3 regions of the Mesorhizobium sp. Primo-A genome follow, and region 1 is predicted to be linked to each of the others. Evidence: predicted binding sites of a transcription regulator. Region 1 holds the regulator's gene; each other region holds the start of a gene.
The links. Region 1 encodes LexA, which represses DNA repair genes until DNA is damaged. Its sites were predicted from a motif close to TGTTCNNNNTGTGTTCNG; they were not measured.
Positions count from the first base shown of each region.

Region 2: a site for LexA is predicted at 4,573-4,590, ahead of EOC83_RS22270 (sel1 repeat family protein). Genes of this name have one in related genera too.
Region 3: a site for LexA is predicted at 2,088-2,105, ahead of EOC83_RS29050 (ImuA family protein). Genes of this name have one in related genera too.

Region 1 covers NZ_RZTG01000003.1:177,337-184,628, forward strand. The annotation lists gene EOC83_RS06300 (AMP-binding protein) at 1-1,071, shown strand, start outside; gene kynA (tryptophan 2,3-dioxygenase) at 1,068-1,904, shown strand; gene kynU (kynureninase) at 1,983-3,230, shown strand; gene lexA (transcriptional repressor LexA) at 3,641-4,381, shown strand; gene EOC83_RS06320 (ComEC/Rec2 family competence protein) at 4,375-6,837, opposite strand; gene gltX (glutamate--tRNA ligase) at 6,940-7,292, shown strand, end outside.
Region 2 covers NZ_RZTG01000012.1:62,781-70,072, reverse strand. The annotation lists gene EOC83_RS22295 (DUF922 domain-containing protein) at 18-617, shown strand; gene EOC83_RS22290 (endonuclease/exonuclease/phosphatase family protein) at 622-1,668, opposite strand; gene EOC83_RS22285 (AMP nucleosidase) at 1,740-3,203, opposite strand; gene EOC83_RS22280 (hypothetical protein) at 3,320-3,514, opposite strand; gene EOC83_RS32850 (hypothetical protein) at 3,554-3,712, opposite strand; gene EOC83_RS22275 (DUF2147 domain-containing protein) at 3,937-4,278, opposite strand; gene EOC83_RS22270 (sel1 repeat family protein) at 4,725-4,991, shown strand; gene EOC83_RS22265 (ABC transporter substrate-binding protein) at 5,384-6,505, shown strand; gene EOC83_RS22260 (acetyl/propionyl/methylcrotonyl-CoA carboxylase subunit alpha) at 6,597-7,292, opposite strand, start outside.
Region 3 covers NZ_RZTG01000020.1:48,291-55,582, forward strand. The annotation lists gene EOC83_RS29045 (DUF6504 family protein) at 1-1,381, opposite strand, end outside; gene EOC83_RS29050 (ImuA family protein) at 1,293-2,057, opposite strand; gene EOC83_RS29055 (hypothetical protein) at 2,622-3,380, shown strand; gene EOC83_RS29060 (hypothetical protein) at 3,495-3,692, shown strand; gene EOC83_RS29065 (hypothetical protein) at 3,693-3,953, shown strand; gene EOC83_RS29070 (hypothetical protein) at 3,957-4,208, shown strand; gene EOC83_RS29075 (hypothetical protein) at 4,217-4,444, opposite strand; gene EOC83_RS29080 (DUF982 domain-containing protein) at 4,431-4,697, opposite strand; gene EOC83_RS29085 (HAD-IIA family hydrolase) at 5,078-5,851, shown strand; gene EOC83_RS29090 (metallophosphoesterase) at 6,510-7,292, opposite strand, start outside.

The sequences.
Region 1 (7,292 bases):
ACATTCACCGCCGTCAACACCGGCCGCGACGATGTCGCGCTGCTCGGCTTCACCTCGGGCACGACAGGCGTGCCGAAGGCGACGATGCATTTCCACCGCGACCTCCTGATCATCGCCGACGCCTATGCCCGCGAAATCCTGGAGGTGACGCCGGACGACATCTTCGTCGGCTCGCCGCCGCTGGCTTTCACTTTCGGCCTTGGCGGGCTCGCTATCTTTCCCCTGCGCTTCGGTGCGGCGGCGACGCTGCTGGAGCAGGCGACGCCACCCAACATGATCCACATCATCGAGACCTACAAAGCCACGATCTCCTTCACCGCGCCGACTGCCTACCGCGCCATGCTGAAGGCCATGGATGAAGGTGCCGATTTGTCTTCGCTGCGGGTTGCCGTTTCAGCCGGCGAAACCTTGCCCGCTCCGGTTTTCGAAGAGTGGACGCAAAAGACCGGCAAGCCGATCCTCGACGGCATCGGCGCCACCGAAATGCTGCACATCTTCATCTCCAACCGCTTTGGCGACATGAAGCCCGCGTCGACCGGCAAGCCGGTCGGCGGCTACGAGGCGCGCATCGTCGACGACGAGATGCGCGAAGTACCGCGCGGCGCGACCGGCAGGCTGGCGGTGCGCGGCCCGACCGGCTGCCGCTACATGGCCGATATCAGGCAGAAGGACTACGTGCGCGACGGCTGGAACATCACCGGCGACACCTTCACGCAGGACGAGGACGGCTTCTTCCATTTCGCCGCGCGCTCCGACGATATGATCGTCAGCGCCGGCTACAACATTGCCGGCCCCGAGGTCGAGGCCGCACTTCTGTCACATCCCGACGTCGCCGAATGCGCGGTGATCGGCGCCGAGGACGCCGAGCGCGGCCAGATCGTCGAGGCGCATGTCGTGCTGGTGCAGGGCGTGGCGCCTGACGCATTGACGACCAAGCGCCTGCAGGACCATGTCAAGGCGACGATCGCGCCCTACAAATACCCGCGATCGGTGAAATTCATTGCTGCTTTGCCCAAGACCCAGACCGGCAAGATCCAGCGCTTCCGGCTGCGCACGGAGAAAGTCAATTGAGCGAGCCCTACGATCCGGCGTCCGAAGGCGCACAGATGTCGTTCAACGAGCGCATGTCGTACAGCGACTATCTGCACCTGGAGAAAGTGCTGGAGGCGCAGACACCGCTCTCGTCGGCGCATGACGAGATGCTGTTCATCATCCAGCACCAGACCTCGGAACTGTGGATGAAGCTCGCTTTGCACGAGATTGGCGCCGCGATCCGCTCGATCCGCGCCGACCGGCTTGAGCCGAGCTTCAAGATGCTGTCGCGAGTCGCGCGCATCTTCGAGCAGCTGAACAATGCCTGGGATGTGCTGCGGACGATGACGCCCAGCGAATACACCGAGTTTCGCGACGCGCTCGGCCAGTCCTCGGGTTTCCAGTCCTGGCAGTATCGCGCCATCGAGTTCATGGCCGGCAACCGCAACCTGGCCATGCTCGGCCCTCACAAGCATCGGCCTGACCTCAGCGGAAAGCTGGAAGCCATTCTGGCCGAGCCGTCGCTCTATGACGAAGCGCTGCTGCTTTTGGCGCGCAACGGATTCGACATCGGTGCCGATGCCAGGCGCACGGACTGGCGTGAGACGCGAACCGAGAATGAAGAGGTCCTGGTCGCCTGGCAGACTATCTACCGCGATCCGCAGCGCTACTGGATGTTCTACGAACTGGCCGAGAAGCTGGTCGACTTCGAGGATTATTTCCGCCGCTGGCGCTTCAACCACGTCACCACGGTGGAGCGCATCATCGGTCTGAAGCGCGGCACCGGCGGCACGTCGGGCGCTTCGTATCTGAAGAAAATGCTCGAGGTCGTGCTGTTTCCGGAGCTGTGGACGGTCCGCACCCGGCTCTGACATCATCGAAATGAGAACAGGCTCACCGAAGGGACGCTCTGTGGCGGAAACCCCTTCGCGAACAACCGGGGACTGACCATGAGTGGAATTCCTGATCTCGCCGCAGTCGAAGCGATGGATGCCACGGATCCGCTGCGGGCCATGCGCGACCGTTTCATTCTGCCGGAGGGGGTGATCTATCTCGACGGCAATTCACTGGGGGCAGCATCTCATGCCGTTTTCGGCGAGCTGCAGCAGGCGGCGACGCAGGAATGGGCCCGAGATCTTATCCGAGCCTGGAACACGGCCGGATGGTTCGAGATGCCGATCGAACTCGGCGACCAACTCGGACGCCTGATAGGAGCCGCGGCCGGCCAGACCGTTGTCTGCGACACGACATCGACCAACATCTACAAGGTGCTGCACGCAGCGATGGAGATGCGGCCCGGCCGGTCAGCCATCGTCGCCGAAGGTGACAGTTTTCCCACCGACCTGTACATCGCCGAAGGCGTGGCCTCGACCCGGGATGGCGTCCTGCTGCGCCTCGCGGGCGTCGACGCGCCGACCATCGAAGATCTGATCGACGAAAACGTCGCGGTGGTGCTGGTCAACCACGTCAATTACAAATCGGGTGAACTGCGCGACATGGCGGCGCTGACGCGCAGGGCTCATACGGCCGGAGCGCTGATCGTCTGGGATCTCTGCCACACCGCCGGCGCCCTGCCCGTCGAGCTCGATCAGGCAAATGCCGATTTCGCTGTCGGCTGCACGTACAAGTACCTCAACGGCGGTCCGGGCGCGCCGGCCTTCATCTATGCCGCGCAGCGCCACCACGGCGATATCAGCCAGCCGCTCAGCGGCTGGTGGGGCCATGCGCGGCCCTTTGCCTTCGAACGGGGTTATGTTGCCGGCACCGGCATCCGCCGTTTTCTGTGCGGTACGCAACCGGTCCTGTCGATGCGGGCGCTCAAAGGCGCGCTTGCCATCTGGAGCGACGTCGACATGGCGGCATTGCGAAAGAAGAGCGTCGCGCAGACAGAACTGTTCATCCAGCTCGTCGAAGCCAAGTGCGGCGCCTACGGTCTCACGCTGGAGACCACCCGCGACGCGACCAGGCGCGGCAGCCAGGTGTCGTTCCTTCACGACCACGGCTATCAAATCATGCGGGCGCTGATCGAGCGCGGGGTGATCGGTGACTTCCGCGCACCGTCGACCATCCGTTTCGGCTTCACGCCGCTCTATGTCAGCTACAAGGATGTGTGGCTGGCGGTTGAGGTTCTGGAAGACATTCTGCGCACGGGAGCATGGAAGGACCAGCGTTTCGCCGTCAAGGAAGCCGTTACCTGACGCACCGATCCCGGCGATCCGCCGTCGCTGCCCTCACTGCCTGGCAAATGACGGAGAGCTGAATTTCCAGCCAAAATGCCCAACTGACGTTGGCGTTTTGGCTCCGTTTCGTTCACGGCCAACGAACGTCCCGAAGGTTGCAATCGCCCCTTGTCGAGGTCGATCGACAGATAATGCCAAGCTTTGGTAGGGGATAAGCCACAGGTCATTAACCATAACAATTTCAATGTGAGCAGGCGCATTGCCGAAGGTGGCGCCCGTCGATCGTAACCCGCTGGCAAGCGCCAAATAATTTCAGCAGCCTTAACAAATTCATTAAACTTTAAACGGTTGCAGAACACAACTGGAACAGATAGTGTTTGTTCTGGGTTTGTTTTTCGATTCTGGTTTCAGGGAACCTGGGGGCCGCCATGCTGACACGCAAGCAACATGAACTGCTGATGTTCATCCATGAACGCCTGAAGGAGAGCGGCATTCCGCCATCCTTCGACGAGATGAAGGAGGCGCTCGACCTTGCCTCCAAATCCGGGATTCATCGGCTGATCACGGCCCTTGAGGAGCGCGGCTTTATCCGCCGGCTGCCCAATCGGGCCCGCGCGCTGGAAGTGCTGCGGCTGCCGGACTCCATCGCGCCAGGCCTCAATGCGGCAAAGAAGTTTTCGCCAAGCGTCATCCAGGGCAGTCTTGGTCAGGGTGGTGCTCTTGGCCGGCAGATCAAGCCGGCGCCTTCGCGGATGCCTTCGCCCGGCAATGACGACGATGCGGTCTCTGCCGTTTCGATCCCGGTCATGGGTCGCATCGCCGCCGGCGTGCCGATCGATGCCATCCAGCATCAGACGCATTCGATTTCGGTGCCGCCGGACATGATCATGGGCGGCGCGCACTATGCGCTGGAGGTCAAGGGCGATTCGATGATCGAGGCCGGCATCTTCGACGGCGACACCGTTATCATCCGTAACGCCGACACGGCCAGCCCCGGCGAGATCATCGTGGCGCTGGTCGATGAAGAGGAAGCGACGCTGAAGCGGTTCCGCCGCAAGGGCGCCTCGATTGCCCTCGAAGCCGCCAATCCAGCCTATGAGACACGGATTTTCGGGCCGGACAGGGTCAAGGTGCAAGGCAAGCTCGTCGGCCTGATCCGTCGCTACTGAGACGGCTGTGGGTTGACCACTGGCTTCTCGGGTTTCTTGAAGGGTGCCAGCCCCCTCGCCTCGCGAGAGTATCTGCGTTGCGTGTGCCAGGGCCGATATGGGCTGTCCACCGCGAAGCTGATCGTCGCCGGCGTGGTCGCCGATTGGCGATCGAAGAAGACCGCGGCACTGCCTTTGCGAGCCAGTTGCCGCTTGGTGATGACGAGAACCAGCGGGTTGTGACAGGCGTCATAGGCGGTGGCGTCGTTGACGACGATCAGTTCGGCGAAGCCGCAGGCTTTCCAGGTGTCCTTGCGGTCCTCGACATAGGCAATGATCGCACCGGACATGTGCCTGGCCACGCAAACGCCTGAGGAGCAATAGAACGGCGATCCCGGCGGTAGCTCAACGGCATCCGCGACGTCGAATTGCCCATCGCTGTTGTCGAACACTTCCGGAACGACGATGGTTTCCGATGTCAGCGCGCGTTTCCAGTTGTCGACGGTGAATTCGTTCGGCCGTTGCCGGCTGACGGCAAGCTCACCGCCACCGATCGGCAACGCCACCAGCCGGGCGTCTTCCGAGATCAGCACATCGGGCGTGCGCGTATCCGAGACGGTCAGCAAGCCTGCCAACGCGAATGGCAGAGCCGCGAGCCGCAGCCATGTCGTCGCCATCGTCGCGATGACCAGGGCAATGGCCACCAGCAGGACCGACTGTTGCGAAATCAGCCCGACCCCATCGACAGGCGAACGCTCGGAGATCCAGCCCGATATGGCGATCATCATCGTCAGGCCCTTGCCCATCAGGTAGAGACCTGGCCAATCCAATCCGAAAGGCATCAGCAGCGCGCTGGCGACGGCCAGGAACATGACGACGGTGACGATCGGCATAACCGCGAGATTGGCGAACAGGCTGAGCGGCGACACACGCTGAAAATGCCAGATGGCAAACAGCGTCGTGGCGCTGCCGGCGATGATCGAGGTCATGGCCAGACCGATTGCCGCCAGCAGGAATTTTCGTGTCAGGAACCCGGGCAAGGATCGCTTCGGCGGCGGCGTTCTTGCTTTTCCCGCGCGGTGATCCGCCCAGCCGGCATAGGCGCCGACCAGAGCCGCGGTCGCGGCGAACGACATCTGAAAACTCGGGCCGACCACCTCATGCGGCGACACCACGATGACGGCGATCGCCGAGATCGCCAGATTGCGCATGGTGAGTGCTGCTCGATCGAACAGAACTGCAATCAGCATCACTGCCAGCATGATGAAGCTGCGTTCGGCGGCGACGACGATACCTGAGATGACGAGGTAGGCTGCGATCGAGAACAGTGCGGCGGCAGCGGCATACTTCTTGACCGGGCGACGCGCGGAAAAATCGGGAAACAAGGCGAAGGCGCCGCGCAGCAACCCCATGATGGTGCCGGCGACCAGAGCCATATGCAGTCCCGAAATGGAGATGATGTGGTAGATGCCGGTACGTCGCATCGCCTCATTGATGTCGTCGGGAATGCCGGCGCGCACGCCGACGATCAGCGCCGCGGCGATCTCGCCTTCGGCGCCGCCGACGCTCGCCCTGATATGGTCGGCGATGCCTTCACGGGCATTTTCCACGCTGGAGGAAATTCGGGCCGACAGCGGCATGTCGCCATCATCGCTGACGACAAGCTTGGGATTGCCGAGAAAGAACCCGCTGCCGCCAATGCCGGCAAAATAGCTGTCGAAGGAGAAATCATAGCTGTCCGGTCGCACCGGCCCGGTCGGCGGCAAAAGCTTGGCATATCCAGTGATGAGAGAGCCTGCGGTCACGTCAGCCGGGATCTTGCGTGCCGAAAGCCGTACCCGTTCCGGCGCATAGCGCAGTTTCGGTCTTGCGGTCGATGTTACGTCGATGGTCAGCCGGATACGGCCAGTTTCCATACGGTCGAGCGAGACGACGCGGCCGGTCACCTGCGTCGAGATTTCCGAGCCCAACATTTGTGTGCCCGCACGCCACGTCTCGACCTTGGCAGCAAGCAGCCCTAGGGCGCACAAAAGTGCCGCCATGAAACACAGATGGGTCTTTGGCCATGAGCGCGAGACCAGCGCACAGATCCCCGTCAGGATGACAACCGCGACAGGTCTCGCAAAGTCGGGTTCAGCCGTCAGCGAAAAATAGCCGATCGCTCCGATCGCAAGGCAGACCGGTACCAGCAGGAAGGCCACGCCCCGGTCGAGTTCCAGGCTCGCCGCCATGTTCACGCTGTGGCGCAGGCGTGGCAGTGATATCAGGCCGATCTGCCGGCGCACGCGCACGATCCTGCCGGTTCCGGCAACAGGAACAGAGGCGGCGATACCCGTTTGCAAGGGCAGCTTGCCGGAATCCGGCACGAGGGGCGACGGCGGCGGCAATGAGGCTGGCAGAGGCGCAAACAGGGACCGTTCGCTGACGCCAATGGCAGCGTCCTCGCCCTGATCCGAGCCCCAGCCTCGTCCAGCCATCGGGTCTGCCCCTTGCGCCCTCGACACCCTATGCTACATGAACGCGCAAAGCGCGAAAGTCCGCGCGACCGCACCCCGCTTCAGATGGTTTCCGAGAGTTCCATGTCCGACAAGGTCGTCACCCGTTTTGCCCCCTCGCCCACCGGCTATTTGCACATAGGCGGCGCGCGCACGGCGCTGTTCAACTGGCTGTATGCAAAGCACACCGGCGGCACGATGCTGCTGCGCATCGAGGACACCGATCGCGAACGCTCCAATGAAGCCGCGACGGCTGCCATCCTCGACGGGCTTTCCTGGCTTGGCCTGAGCTGGGACGGCGAGCCGGTGTCGCAGTTCGAGCGTGCGCCCCGCCACCGCGAGGTGGCCGAGGAGCTCGTGCGCATCGGCAAGGCCTATTATTGCTACGCCACGCCAGCCGAACTGGAGGCCATGCGCGAGGCCGCCAGAGCCAAGGG
Region 2 (7,292 bases), on a different contig from region 1:
ACGATAAGGAGATGGCCATGCGCCTGACGGTTCTGGCATGCCTAGTGGCGATCGGTGCGCTGTTCGGTCTGGCTTCGGCGGCCTCGGCCGGCACCAGGGTGGTGGTCAAGACGCGGACCTACGACATCACCGGGAACACGGGGCTGGCGCTAGTCCAAGCTATGGACCGCAAGGGGCCGAAGCACGGCTTCATGACGCATGCCATCGCGCTGACCGGCTACGCTGTGGATTGGGACCTCGACACCAGCCAGGACAATGGCGTCTGCCGCTTGCGGCGTGCCAACGGCACGCTCAATCTCTTCTACACATTTCCGCGTGTCGCCTCGGCCACCACCCCGACGCTCCGGAAGCGCTGGACGCGGTTCTTCGCCGGCGTCCGCGCCCATGAGGAAACCCATGGCCGCATCGCCAGGGAGATGATGCGGGCCACGGAACGATCCATCTCCGGCCTCAGGATTGCCGACGACCGGTCCTGCTACAAGACACGTCGCGAGGCACAGCGACGCATCAAGGCCACCAATGCCGCATATGAGGCCAAGCAGCTCGCTTTCGATGCGCGCGAGCATCGCGACGGCGGCCATGTCCAGCATCTCGTCATCGCTTTGGTCAGGCCCTGATCCTTCAGCCTGGCGTCTTGCCGGCCTGGACAATGGCCGCGGTCGCGGTTTCATGTTCGTCGAGCGGCTTTTGCTGGTTCAGCCTGAGCGAGAACTCCACCATGACCGGGAGGTGATCCGAGCCGGTGTCTTCCAGCCGTGTCGCCGAATGGATAGTCACGCCGCCCTTGCTGAAAACCTGGTCGATCGGCAGGCCGGCGAAGCGCCGCAGGAAATCCGGCAGCCTGATGTGGATCCAGGTCGGGCCGGCGGAAGGCATGACGGTCAGCCCGCCAAGCGCCGCGACCCGCCGCACGGCGGCACTCCATGGGGCGGCATTGCAGTCGCCCGCCATGATGGCCGTCTCGCCGAGCGCGGAAAGCGGCTCCGTCAACTCGCCGATCTGCCAGTACTGCTCGCGTGGCCAGGGCCAGCTGAGATGGATCGCGGCGACATCGACGTCGATGCCGCCGAAGTCGACGGTCGCTGTCGCCATGGCACCACGCCTTTCGCAACGCGCCTCGGTGCCGGCGGCAAAGGGCCGCCGCGAGAGCAGCGCGACGCCGAATATCTTGTTAGGGTAAGGACAGAGGATCCGGTATGGATATGCGCTGCTGATATAGCCAAGCTCGGTCGCCCACATCGCCGACACCTCGTCCAGGGTGATCACGTCGGGATTGGTCCGGCCGATCAGCGACAGCACCTTCTTCGGGGTTGGATTGTCGTAGCGCAGGTTCATCTGCAGCAGCTTGTAGATCGCGCGGTCTTCGTTCTTGGCTTCATAGGCGGCCTGAACCGGCCACAAGCGGGAGAAGGACAGCGAGCCGGAAGTGGTGGCGAAGGCCGCCACGGCAAAAAGCAGTGCCACGGCCGCTTGCAGTCGAAATGTCGTGGCCAGCAGCGGCAACGCGCAAAGCGCCATCAGCACGGCAAGATGGACGCGGAAATGCGAGAAGGAATCGAAGGCGGGATGCAGCGTTCCGAAAAACCCGGCCACCAGCGCGATCGAACAGGCCAGCATTGCCAGGAATGCAACCGAAATCAGCAATGTCCCGAAGCCCGCTCTCTCCATGCCGCCTGCTTATCGGCAGTAATGCGGCTCAATCAAGATGACGAAATGCCCATGCGATGCGTGGAACCGGCCTACTGGAACGCCGTTTCCGAAAAACTTCTGAGCTTGCGCGAATGCAACCGCTCCATCGGCATTTCCGCGAGCTTCTCCATAGCCCTGATGCCGATGGTCAGGTGCTGCGCCACCTGGCGCTTGTAGAATTCGGTCGCCATGCCGGGCAGCTTCAACTCGCCATGCAGCGGTTTGTCCGAAACGCACAGCAGCGTGCCGTAGGGAACACGGAAGCGGAAGCCATTGGCGGCGATGGTCGCCGATTCCATGTCGAGTGCGATGGCGCGAGATTGCGACAGACGCTGTACCGGCCCACGCTGGTCGCGCAGTTCCCAGTTGCGATTGTCGATGGTGGCAACGGTGCCGGTGCGCATGATGCGCTTCAGGTCGTAGCCGGAAAGGCCGGTGACTTCGGCGACGGCTTCCTGCAACGCCACCTGGATCTCGGCCAGCGGCGGGATCGGCACCCAGACCGGAAGATCGTCGTCCAGCACGTGGTCCTCGCGCACATAGGCATGCGCCAGCACATAGTCGCCAAGCGCCTGGGTGTTGCGCAGGCCGGCGCAGTGACCGAGCATCACCCAGGCATGCGGCCTCAGCACCGCAATATGGTCGGTGATGGTCTTGGCGTTGGAAGGCCCGACGCCGATATTGACCATGGTGATGCCGCCATGTCCCGATTTCTTCAGGTGATAGGCCGGCATCTGCGGCAGGCGCGGCGGTGCAACGCCTTCGCTGGGCGCGCTCTGCCCGCCCTTGGTGATGACATTTCCCGGCTCGACGAACTCCGTGTATCCGCCGCCGCCATTGGCCATCAGGTCGCGGGCGCGGGCGACGAATTCGTCGATGTAGAACTGATAGTTGGTGAACAGCACGAAGTTCTGGAAATGCTGCGGCGTGGTTGCCGTATAGTGCGACAGCCGGTGCAGCGAATAGTCGATGCGCTGCGCCGTGAAGGGCGCCAGAGGCCTCGGCTCGCCGAAGGCGACTTCGAAGGTGCCGTTGGCGATCTGGTCGTCGGTGCCGTCGAGATCGGGCACGTCGAACAGGTCGCGGATCGGCCGCTTGATGCGCTCTGCCGTCGCGCCGTCGACATGGGTGCCTTCAAGGAAGGCGAAATGCAGCGGGATGGGTGTGGTCGATTCCGACACCGTGACCGCAACCCCATGATTGCGCATGATCAGGCGCAACTGCTCGACGAGGTAGCTTTCGAACAGGCCCGGCTGGGTGATGGTGGTGGAAAAATGCCCAGGCGTCGGCATATGCCCATAGGCCTGGCGCGAGTCGATCTGGGTGAATGAGTTGGTGGTGACGCCGATCTCCGGATAGAAGGCCCGGTAGCGCTTGCCATTATCACCGCCTGCTGCCGCCAATTCTGCGAAGGAGTCGCGCAGGAACCTGGTGTTGCGATCGTAAAGCGCCTGCAGTGCCTTGACGGCCTTTTCAGCGCTATCAAAGCTTTGCCGGCCAAAAGGCTCCGGCATGACGACAGATTCGATGGCTTGTGGGTAGATTCGCTTTTCCATGGCTCAATATAGAGACTTGGATCGGCACTTGGGAGGGGTGTCGCGACCGAAGGCGGCCAAAGCGCCGTTTTTCTTCAACCGCGCTGCAGGCTGACCAGAAGCACAAAGCCGACGCCGGACTTCTTCAGGGCCGGTGCGTCGATCGTCGAGCCGGCGTCAGCGCGCATCATCGGCACGGCCAGGACCGGAGCGGCCAGAACCGTCAGGATAAGCGCCGCCCGCGGCAGAAGCCGAAGGGTCTTGAGAACGTTGGCGGCGATGCGGTTCATGGCGTTCAGCTTTTCTTTTCGAGGTCTTGGTTTCTTTGTTCAGTTGCGAAGATGGGTGGGGCAGGCGAGGCGGCAGGTTCTGGAACTGGCTTCGTCCCAGGCGCGGGCCGGACGGCCCGCTTCAGCGACGAGGATGGCGAAGAACATTCCAAACAGGCTCACCAGCAGGCAGACGATGGTGAAGCGGCGAGCAAGCATTGGGTCGGTCTCCTTCAACACGCCGGAGAATGCCCTGATGCAACTGAACCGGCTCTGATGGCGGCGTTCATCTGCGGTTCAAGATGATTGACGGGGTTTCGACGGCGCCGGCGTCGGTTGGATAGCCGCCGGCCTCCATCGAGCATCACCGGCGCAGGATGTGTCGACAAAACGAAAACGGGGCCCGTCGGGGCCCCGTCATCAGGTCGGAAAGATGCGCTCGATCAGAGCTTGTGCCAGGTCTGGCTCTTGCAGATCAGCCCGCCGAGCACGCAGCCGCTCATCTTGAGAGAGGTGCCCGACAATGTCGCCTTGCCCGAATAGGTCTTGTCGTTTGCCGGATCGGTGATGTTGCCGGCATATTTGTTGTCGCCCGTCGCCTTGAGCGAGCCGATGGTCTTGCCGGCATATTTGCCGGACTTGAGCGTGATGGAAAACGAGCCGCCGCCAGCGATGGCTGCGGTGTCGCCGGCCTGCGTCTTCCAATTGCCCTCGATCGGATCGGCCCAGGCCGCACCGGCCATGATCAATGTGGCCGCAAGGGCCAGGCTCACTCTTCGAAACATGTCTTCCTCCCTTTAGATGTCCGGCCGGATGCTCCGCCTCGGTCTGCCGCTTACGCAAACGTAAGCTAATCCAGCTCCCGGCAAAACAAAAGCGGTGCCGCAACGGAAGACTTTCGGATTTTGAAGGGCCCCGAATGCGCCTCCTGGCCAAGGAAATGAAACGATCGGCGCATCGCCTTTGTCTCCTGTGGTTAGCGAAGTCTTGAATTGGCATCGGGAAATTTTCGTCAAATTTGACGCAAGCAGGCTGAATTGCTGGCTTTGTATCCTTAACGAATTTCCGCGTTTACCTCTTGTTTTAGCTTTGTTTTCCTCAAATTAAGCACGCCATTTAACGACGGATTCAAGCCTGCACGGCATTCTCGAAAGCATCGGAAGAGCAGCCGCCAAGGACGAAAGAAGGCAGCTCTCGGGAGCCTGACAGGGGCCGGAAACAGGGGATTGAAATGGCACGTTTTGAAATGCTTGAAGCAGGTTTCGGCGCCATGGGGGCAACTGCCCAGGCCGACATCCTTTTCGAACTGGGCATGATGTATGCGACCGGCCGCGATTGCGAGACCGATGTCGTTGCCGCCCACAAATGGTTCAACATCGCCGCCATCAAGGGCTCGGCCCGCGCCGCGGAACTGCGCTCGGAACTGTCGGCGGCCATGTCGAAGGTCGAGATCGCCACGGCGCTTCGCGAAGCCCGCGAATGGATGACCATGCACTGAAATCTGCCAATCGCAGACAGGCCTATCGAAGACAGGGAAGCTCCGGGATCAAGGCCGCACAGACGGCCGGACCCGGCGAAATTGAAGGCCGCGCAAGACGGTCACGAGGGCAAGAGAAAGAACGCGGCAGGCCGCAAGGCCCAGTCGTGCGCGACACAGGGAAGCTGAGCGGGATTTTTAGGGGCGGGGCGCCTGGAGATTGCTCGACGGGCAAAAAAGCCACGACCAGCCGGAACAAGGCTGGCGTGGGTTTTTGCGTGGATGACGTCTTGCAGGCCCAATCGAGCGGCGCCAATGCGCCTAGACAGGCCGAATGAAGGATGAAATTGTCCCGCCTCTCTGGAAGAAGCGTGGCCGGGGCGGCCGCGCGTGAGTGGAGGAGTTCTACCATCATGAAAAAATTGAGTATTTTGAACGCGGCCATATTCGGCCTGATGATGAGCACGCCGGTCGCATTCGCCGACGATATCACCTTTGCGGTGATCGGCCCGATGACCGGACAGCTCGCCACCATCGGCGATCAGTTCAAGCAGGGCGCACAGGCCGCTGCCGATGCGATCAACGCCGCTGGCGGCGTCAACGGGTCGATGATCAAGCTTGATATCGAAGACGACCAGTGCGATCCCAAGCAGGCGGTGTCGGTTGCCAACCGCGTCGTCGCCGATGGCGTCAAGTTCATCGACGGCCATGCCTGCTCGGGTTCGAGCATTCCGGCCTCGGCCGTCTATGCCGAAGCCGGCGCGCTGATGATGAGCCCGGCTTCTTCCAACCCGGTGCTGACCGACGCGGCCGCCAAGGCCGGCTGGCCGACGATCATGCGCCTTTATACGCGTGACGATGCGCAGGGCGCCTTCATCGGCCCATGGATCGCCAAGAAGTTCGCCGGCAAGAATGTCGTCGTCCTGCACGACAAGAGCGCCTACGGACAGGGCGTGGCTGACGCCGTCAGGGCAACGATGAATGCCGGCGGCCTCAAGGAGGTCTACTATGACGGCATCAACGCTGGCGAGAAGGACTATTCGGCTCTCGTTACCAAGCTCAAGGACTTGAAAGCCGACGTCGTCTATTTCGGCGGCTACCATCCTGAAGCTGGCCTGATCCTGCGTCAGTCGGCGGAACAGAACCTGAAGTTCCAGCTGATCATGCCGGACTCCATCGCCTCGCCGGAATTCTGGCAGGTCGCTGGCCCGGCCGGCGAGGGCACCATGTTCGTCTTCCCGTCGGATCCGCAGGCAAAGCCGGAAGCCAAGGCAGCCGTCGAGAAGATCAAGGCCGGCGGTTTCGTGCCGGAGGGCTTCACGCTGTTCTCATACGCCACCATCCAGGCATTCGCCGAAGGCATCAAGCGTGCCGGCAGCGACGATCCGGCCAAGGTTGCCGAGGCGCTGAAGAACGGCACGCCGATCAGCACCGTCGTCGGTAATGTCACCTTCGACGAGAAGGGCGATCTCAAGAATGCCAGCTACGACATCAACCAGTGGCATGACGGAAAATATGCGCCGATCGCGCAGTAATCGCCGGCCCGGCGACTGAATAGCATAGGGAAATGGCCGGGGTCGTCCCCGGCCATTTTCTTGTTTGCCCTGTAGTCTGCCTTTCGAACCGTCAGCTGGCTACAGCGGCCGAAGCGGCTTGTTCCTCGACGAACCGTACCAGCACCGTCCCGTCGGTCACCTGCACGCCCTCGGTGGCGATCTCGGCGATCACGCCGTCATGCGGCGCGGCGATGGTGTGTTCCATCTTCATCGCCTCCAGGATCAGCAGCGGTTGACCCTTGATCACGGCATCGCCCTTTCCCACGCGCACCAGCTTGACCAGTCCCGGCATCGGCGCGCGCAGGCTGCCTGAACCCGCCGCTGCCTCGTCGGCTCGTGCGAGCGGGTCCGGCACCGTAAAGGTGTAGCCGACGGCGCCTTCGAACAGGGTGATGTGGCCTGGCCAGCGGGCGAGGCGTGGTGTTGAGCGAAAATCATGCGAATTGGTGTCGTCATAGGGCTTGTCCAGCGTCACCTGGAACCGCCCGTCATGCCGCACCGAAACTTTCGCCACGATTTCGTCTTCGCCAAACTTCAAACGTGTGCGTCGCGCCACGCTGTGGAAATGCGCATAACCGGCAAGCGACGACCACGGATCGTTGGGTGACGGCGATGCTCCGGCGCCGGAGGCCGCAACGGCCGCGGCAGCGATGGTTTCGCCGGTCGGCGGCGCGACCTCGGTCAGCGCCGTCTGGTGCCTGGCGATCAGGCTGGTGTCAACATCGCCTGCGGCGAAATCCGGATCGGCGGCGAGAGCGGCAAGAAA
Region 3 (7,292 bases), on a different contig from region 1:
GCTTCCACCACTCGCCGAAAACCCGCTCAGGACCATCGGCGCGCTTGACCCGTCGCCGGATGCCTCTCCAGGTAAAGCTCGCCGGCGGATGATCGGGCAGTAGCGCTATCGCCTCGATTAGCTCTGGAACGGCAAACAAGCGGGCCGGACGCGGCCAATGGTCTGGCCATGCCTGGCCAGTTTCGGCTGAGGCGGGGGCCACCCGCCGGAATGATCGCTCGGGCACGTCGCTGGCCACCGGGGCAAACCGATAGAGCCTCTCCTCGCCGACACGATTGCCGAGGATGTCGATCAGGTCTGAGATGTCCGCGTCCTGTTGCTCGATGAGTGACGAAATGGTCTGCCTGGGTGTCAGCGGTTCGGCCACAGGTGCGGACAAGCGCATCAACTCGATCCCGAAGCCCGGATCGACCGTCTCGATCTTGTCGCAGAGCAACCGCGTCAGCCGCTTCACATCGCGGACAGGCAAGGCCATGCCGACGCGAACGGCTTCGATGCGGTTATCGACGCGGTAGAGCAGCAGGTCGAGCCGCCGTGCGCCGAGGCCTTTGCCCTCCAGTTCGGCACATAGCGCTTGAACAAGCTTGCCGACATAGCGCGCGATTGTCTCGGCCGCACCAATCGGCTCGCCAAAGGCACGTTTGACTTCGACCACATCCGCTGACCGCACCGGCTCTATCGGCTCGGCGAGGCGTCCAGCAGCCTGGTCAAGGCGGCGGCCGAGTTCCGGCCCGAAGCGTAACGTCAGTGGCGCGCGCGGCTGCTGCAGAAGCTCGCCTACCCTGTCGAAGCCGAGAACCTGCAAACCCCTGACGATTGCGTCGGGCAACCGCAGTGCCGCGATGGGCAGTGGAAGAATCGCATCCTGGGTTGCGTTGATGGCGACCACGCTGACGGTCTGCTTGACGTAACGCGCAACAGCGTAAGCAGCACCCCAGCTATCCGCTATGGCTGCGCGCGCCGAGAAGCCGACCTGGCTGAGACGTTCGACCATATCGGCCAGCATCAACTGTTCGCCGCCATGAAGGTGGTCGGCGCCTGTGGTATCCATGACCAATCCGTCCCGAGGATCCACAGCGACGATCGGCGCGTACCGCCGCAATGCCCACAGGGCCAGCCGCTCCAATGCCTCAGCGTCTGCCTCGGGTTCGGCATCCATGACCGCCAGCCCCTGAACGAGCGCCTGTGCCTTCGTTGCCGGCATTCCCACCCGCAGGCCCGCTTCCACAGCCGCGCGATCTGTTGCTACCACCAAGCGACGGTTGCCTTGCTGCCCGACCAGCACCAAGGGTCTATCCGGTGGCGGCGAGACGTCGCCCAATTTCCTTCTGAGCCGGTCGGTCGACCACCTTGGAAGGAAGAGCGAGACGACCCTTTGCATCACAAGCCTCCACTTCGATATCGAGCGTTTCCCCTCCACGTGATCGGATCAATTCAAGTTGCCATCGTGCCCGGCCGACGCCTGGCACGGGAAGCGGTCGCGACGGCAAGACAGAAACCCGCCAGCGCGTAACAGACGCCGTCGGCTGCCCGAAATCGGCGGCTTCGGTCTGGCGGCGCCAGCGGCGGATGGCGATGCCCATCGCGCCGGAGCCTTCCGATGCGAGCTGCAAACGTCGCGAGGCCGTCATCGACAGCCGGGCAACTTCGGCAACCACAGCGCCAAGCCCCACATGCCGCAAACCTTCCTCGAAGCAGGCGAGCAAGGATTTGTCGTCACCGGCTTCGACATAGATCACTCGGTCGGGGTGAAGTCCGACCTGGGCGATTGCCGGCGCAAACAGATCCTGGCGCGTCACGCACCACAGCACCTTGCCTTGCGTTCTGGCCGCAATACCCGCCGCAAAAAGCGATGCGGCGGCGCCATCGATGACGCCGTTGCCGCCGCCGGCAACTTCATGGAGCGCGCCAAGAGCCACACCGCCCCCTGGCAGATGGCTGTCGATGGCAGTGACGCCGAAGGGGAGCACCGCTCGTTCGCGCGTATTGCCGCCTTCGAGACGCGCAATGCGCTCTCGCAGATCGGTAATGGCAGCGTTTGGCGCCGATGCACTCATCTGTCCCCTGAACGCGAAATGCCGATGGTATGTTCCTCATTTGTTCTCTTCCTAATAAAGAGTCAATGGCACGGCGAGGTGGCGCTGCGGAAGAAAGGTTTGGAGCGACCACTGCCTGGTGACGCCGATAGAGTCGTTTACCGACAGCACGATACGGTCGAAGGCCACGATAGCCCGCTGGGCGTCGCGCCGGCGACTGCCGGCGGCCAAAGGAAAAACGGCGCATAAACCGCAGTCCTGCGCGCGTCCGCAAATGCGGACATTGTCGCGCGCAGGACGGAGGACATTCGCCCCCGCCGCGGGCGGTTAACAGGACAGCCGTAGGAGCGTCAGCATAGCGCCGGCCGCAGGACGGGACGCGGGACCGACTGTCCCCGTCCGCGGCGGTCCGCATCTTGATCGGCGATGGAAGCAGTTGCCTTGGAAACGGGATCATGCGTCGATCATTGTCCAGTGGGCTATCGCGTTGAAAAGACAGATCTTATTCTTGTGTCGGCAACAGCCTATTGACTCCAATGTTCTTATTTTGTTCACTGTCAACACGATTGGCACAGGAGGCGAACCATGGAACTTCGCTTGAACATTGAAGGTGCAACGTCCAAAGAACTGGCACGCGGTGTCGCGGCAGCCGAAGCAGTTTTCGCGCGAGCCGGCATAACGGCCTTGCAAGGCGCGGAAGGTTTGTTCGCGTTGGAAGGGTGGGATATCAAAGGCTTTCCGGAAGACGACAAACCTACCGAGGATGAGGACCGAGCGGCCATAATCTGGGAAGAAGCCGACGAAGCTGCGACAATTGCATGTTGTGCGGGCTGGCCGGAGGACACAATTCCGCGCCATCAGGTCATGGAACTGATCGACGTTCCCCGAACGAGATTGCAAGCCGAGGCGCTTCCGGACACGTGGCCGGCGCGCAAACAGCTCTATCCTGACGTCGTCAAACGGCTTGAGGTCACAGCTGGCCCGGACCGCCAGATTGATTTCGATATTGCCTTCGTTCTTGGTTGGGTGCCCGAGCGGCCGACGCTGGATCGGGTCGAGCCGCTTTCGGAAGATGGCGACCGTATCCCCTTCTTCACCAGCGACCTTGCCCAGGTGGAAGAAATGGCCCGCAAGGCGCTCAAGGACTGGACGATCGAGGTTGAGCGAGATCCTTGCGACGCTCACGTCTTCAACCCGGCAGCCGGGGATGATGATGATGACGAATTGCGCATGGCGGCGTGGCGCGACTTCGACGGTTCCTTGCTTATGGAGAAGCCGCCTGCAAATCCTGCAATCGCACTGACCCTGGCGATGATGCGCGGCCAGTCGATGCATTTCGAATAGTGGTGAGCGGGTTCATGGCCGCCATCATCTGTCGATCGCGCTTGGCCACTTCAGTTCGCACGGCCGGATGGCCGAACTGCCGACAAGCCCACACCGCATCTGAGGAGAGAGACCATGTCAGAAAAACCACCCTATATGCCGACCGGCATTGGAATGGGCATGATGAGCGACGCCGAGACCAAGGTCGGCGTTCTGATATTCGAAACGGTGCAAGGTAACTTCGATTTCGCCGTCAATCTGCAGGCTGTCGATGTCCTCACCAAGGCAATCAACAAGATCGAGATGCATCTCCGCTCCGGCAGGACGCACTGAGTGTCCGACGATGTGCCAGATCAGAAAAAGCCGAAGCTGATCGTTGTCGTCGCGTTCGACCGCGGCGAGGATGGCGACCTGTTCACCGCATACGGCCCGACCGACCAGCAAAGCGAAGACCGCGCGATCCGCACGGCAAAGGCGCTGGCTTCAAACCACGTCGGTGTCATAGCATGGAGTCGCGACGCCGACCCGGCGCTTGGCGACTATGGGCCGCCGACAGTGCTGTTCACCAACGGCGAAGTGCCGGACATGGAGTGAAGAATGATCGATTCGCCCAGACACCAGGATGACCATGACTACGCGGACCGCGCGCTAGACTGCCAGGAGGCCATGGAGCCCGGCTTTCAGGCGATCCTCGATTGCATGTTGGAGGTGGGCTGGACGCGGGGTGAGACATTGCGGGCGCTGAAGCGGCTCATTGCCGCCGACAACATGACCCAGAAAGAGAATGCCAAGACGGAAGCCGAGCTCGCGATCGCACGAGCTATGGTACGCGCCGGCAAGCCGCTCTAGCCTGTTAGCTACAGTTTGCTGACCCCAGCTTCATCGACCTCCGCTTCCATCTGATCGCCGACGGGCTCGGCCTTGCCGGCACCCTGGATGGACTGGCCATCGAAGCCCTGCAACCAGGCGTCGGCATATTCCCTCCAGAACTCCGGCACGACCCGCTCCCTTCCGTCCTTGCGCGCTTGCACCCCATAGAGCCAGGCATATCCGACGCGCTCCTGATCCTTCTTAGCCACGGCCATAATCGTCCTCGCGCAAGATGTCTGCGTCAGCCGCGGCCTTCACGAACGCCGCCCTTGCCACGCTGGCTTCTTTGATCCCGTCCAAGACCGCCAGGCAGGCCCTTCGAGCGGCCACATGGCTTTTCCCCGTCACCGCCGGCCAACGATTGAGAAGCACATCGGCCGCCTGCGCCACGCGCTCAACCTTGTAGATAGTGTTGCCCGACCGGCCTAACGCGACCGAAACGGGCATATCGAAACGCTTGTCTTGCATCACGCCACCCAGAGCTACTCGAACCCGATTCAAGCATCGGCGCGCGATTCAGTTCCGCGTGGCACCCCGGAATGCCGCCCGCACTGTTGGCGACGGCTGCGACCATGATCGCGAAATACCGACCTTGGCTGCATCCTCCATCGCCCGGTCGGCAAGATCTGTCAGCAGGGAAGGATCAGTTAAGGGACATTCGGGCCGTGCGATGGACCCTTTTGCACGCCGCAATGTCCTAATTGCCCCACCAGCGATCCCATGCCGTTCCCACACTGCTCTCGGTGCGTACATTGCCCGCGCAAACATCTGGAAAAGGGAACAACGCACGTGACCCAGAACCGACTTATGCCATGCGTCCATCCAACAACATCAGGGGTCGAAGTCTGATGATCGTAGCGCACCTGCTCGATATGGACGGGGTTTTAGTCCGCGGCGGCCAGCCGATTGCAGGCTCGATCGACTATGTCGCCGGGCTGGTCTCAAACGGCAAGCCGTTTCAGATCTTCACCAATAACTCCCGCTTCACGCCGGAGGATCATGCCGAACGTTTGAGGGCGGTTGGCTTCCTCGTTCAGCCTGAGCACATCTACACATCGGCGCTCGCCACTGCGCGGTTCGTGGAGCTGCAAAAGCCCGGATCATCCGCGTATGTCATCGGCGACAACGGACTGGTCGAGGCCCTTCGGCACGCAGGCTGTCGGATCACGCAGTTTGCCCCGGATTTCGTGGTCCTCGGCGACACCACTTCGTACCACTATGAGCAGATCGCCGCCGGCGCCGAGCTTGTGGCAAAGGGCGCGTGGTTTCTCGCCACCAATCCGGATGCCACCGGCCCGACCGAGCGCGGCTTCCATCCGGCCTGCGGCGCGGTCGCAGCCCTGATCGAAAAGGCTACCGGCCGTCAGCCCTATTTCGTCGGCAAACCGAACCCGTTCATGATGCGAAGCGCGCTCGACCGCCTAGGAGTTAGCGCAGCCGATACGATCATGGTCGGAGACAGAATGGATACGGACGTTGTCGCCGGATTGGAATCGGGTCTGAAGACAGCCCTTGTTCTTACTGGGGTGAGCACGCGGGCTGACATGGAGCGATTTCCATTCAGACCGGACCACGTGATCGACCGCCTCGCCGATCTTGGCGAGATCCTCAAAAAGGAATGAACATGTGGAAACGACGCGCACTGGTGCCTACCCGGTCGGTCGCAATCTCTTTGTGGGCTTCCGTTGTCCCGGACCCGTCGAGCGCACCCGACAGGATTCGAACCTGCAACCCCCGCCTTCGGACGGCATCGGCTAACCTCTGTCTCGAAATTGGAAAGTTTTGCACTAAGCCGCGTGCCTCCGATAGCAGAAGAGCGCCCCCTCAATAGTGGGTCTTGCGATGTAGCGCTCTTCCGACTCGAACGCCAAGATAAGGGCATCGATCAAAGTCGCAACACTGCAGATCCAGACCCACCAGTTTCCTTCATCAGCGCGCGCAATTCGGCTGGAGGCTCAAGGCAGCAAGTTCGGAAGGCATGCAATAACCCCAGTCGGTTCTTGATTATAGAACCGCCAATCGTTTGCGGGTCCGCTCTTCTACCCTAAAAACGGCAGAAGCTTAATTATGGAACTAATATTTATCTCGTCTTATCAAAGACTTAGATTCTAATAGTATCCATTATGTTAAATCGCTTCAATGAGGTGTTTCCGACCGCGATCGCCGAAGCCAAGGGATGGCAAAGAGGTAAAGCGCCTGGACCGCTTCGCGCGTGATGTGCCACGGGTCCAGTGACGTGAGGAAACCTTCGAGATTTTGCCCGAGTGCAACGTCCAGGCGTTAAGACACAGAATAGGGCTGTTCAATCAGATGCGGGGCCAGAGCAGGTACGGGCACGTAGGCTGGAGGCGGGGTGCCGAGATTTGCTTCATTAAGACGCCAGTCCTTCCGCAAAGGAATGTTGGTGAGGCCCACAGGGAAGACCGTAACTTTGTCGTTTTGAATGCGCAGCCTCAGGAAATGCCGGTGGGTGTCACGCCGCATCGAACTGAACGCGTCGTTGTGGTTCATATTCAGCCAGCGTGATGTGCCGTAGAGGTAGACCCCGAACAGAGTGCCGGCAATCACACCGCCAACCACGATCATCTCGGCCCCGTAAAGGCAAAATGACAAGCGGGGCCATGCCCCTAGGTCAACAAAGCGAGCGTTGAACCGTGATACGATGTCAGTGGTCGCAGCTGCGCCCAGGCAATGCAAAAGAGCATTTGCAGCCGACACCAGCATGGTCTTGGCGCCACCACCTTCTTGCTTACTTGTATATCCCCAGAAACCCGCAAAAAACAAAACCGGTGCAATGTAATAGATGTCGACAGGCAGGAGCCGCCCCGCCAAAGCCACCAGCCAATAGAGTCCGCCCAGCACCATAGCGAACGGAGGATTATAAGCCGCGAAAGCGAAGTTCCCGGCCAACATGGACAGGCTTTCGGTTTTCGACGGGTACACCGCTTCCCCACCCTGTCCATCGGTCGCCAAGGTCAGTTTCTTAATGTGGCCATTCAGCCAGCTGTAGCCGTCGTCTGGGCGATTGAGATCGACTGACGCTTCCACCTGATGGGTGGGATG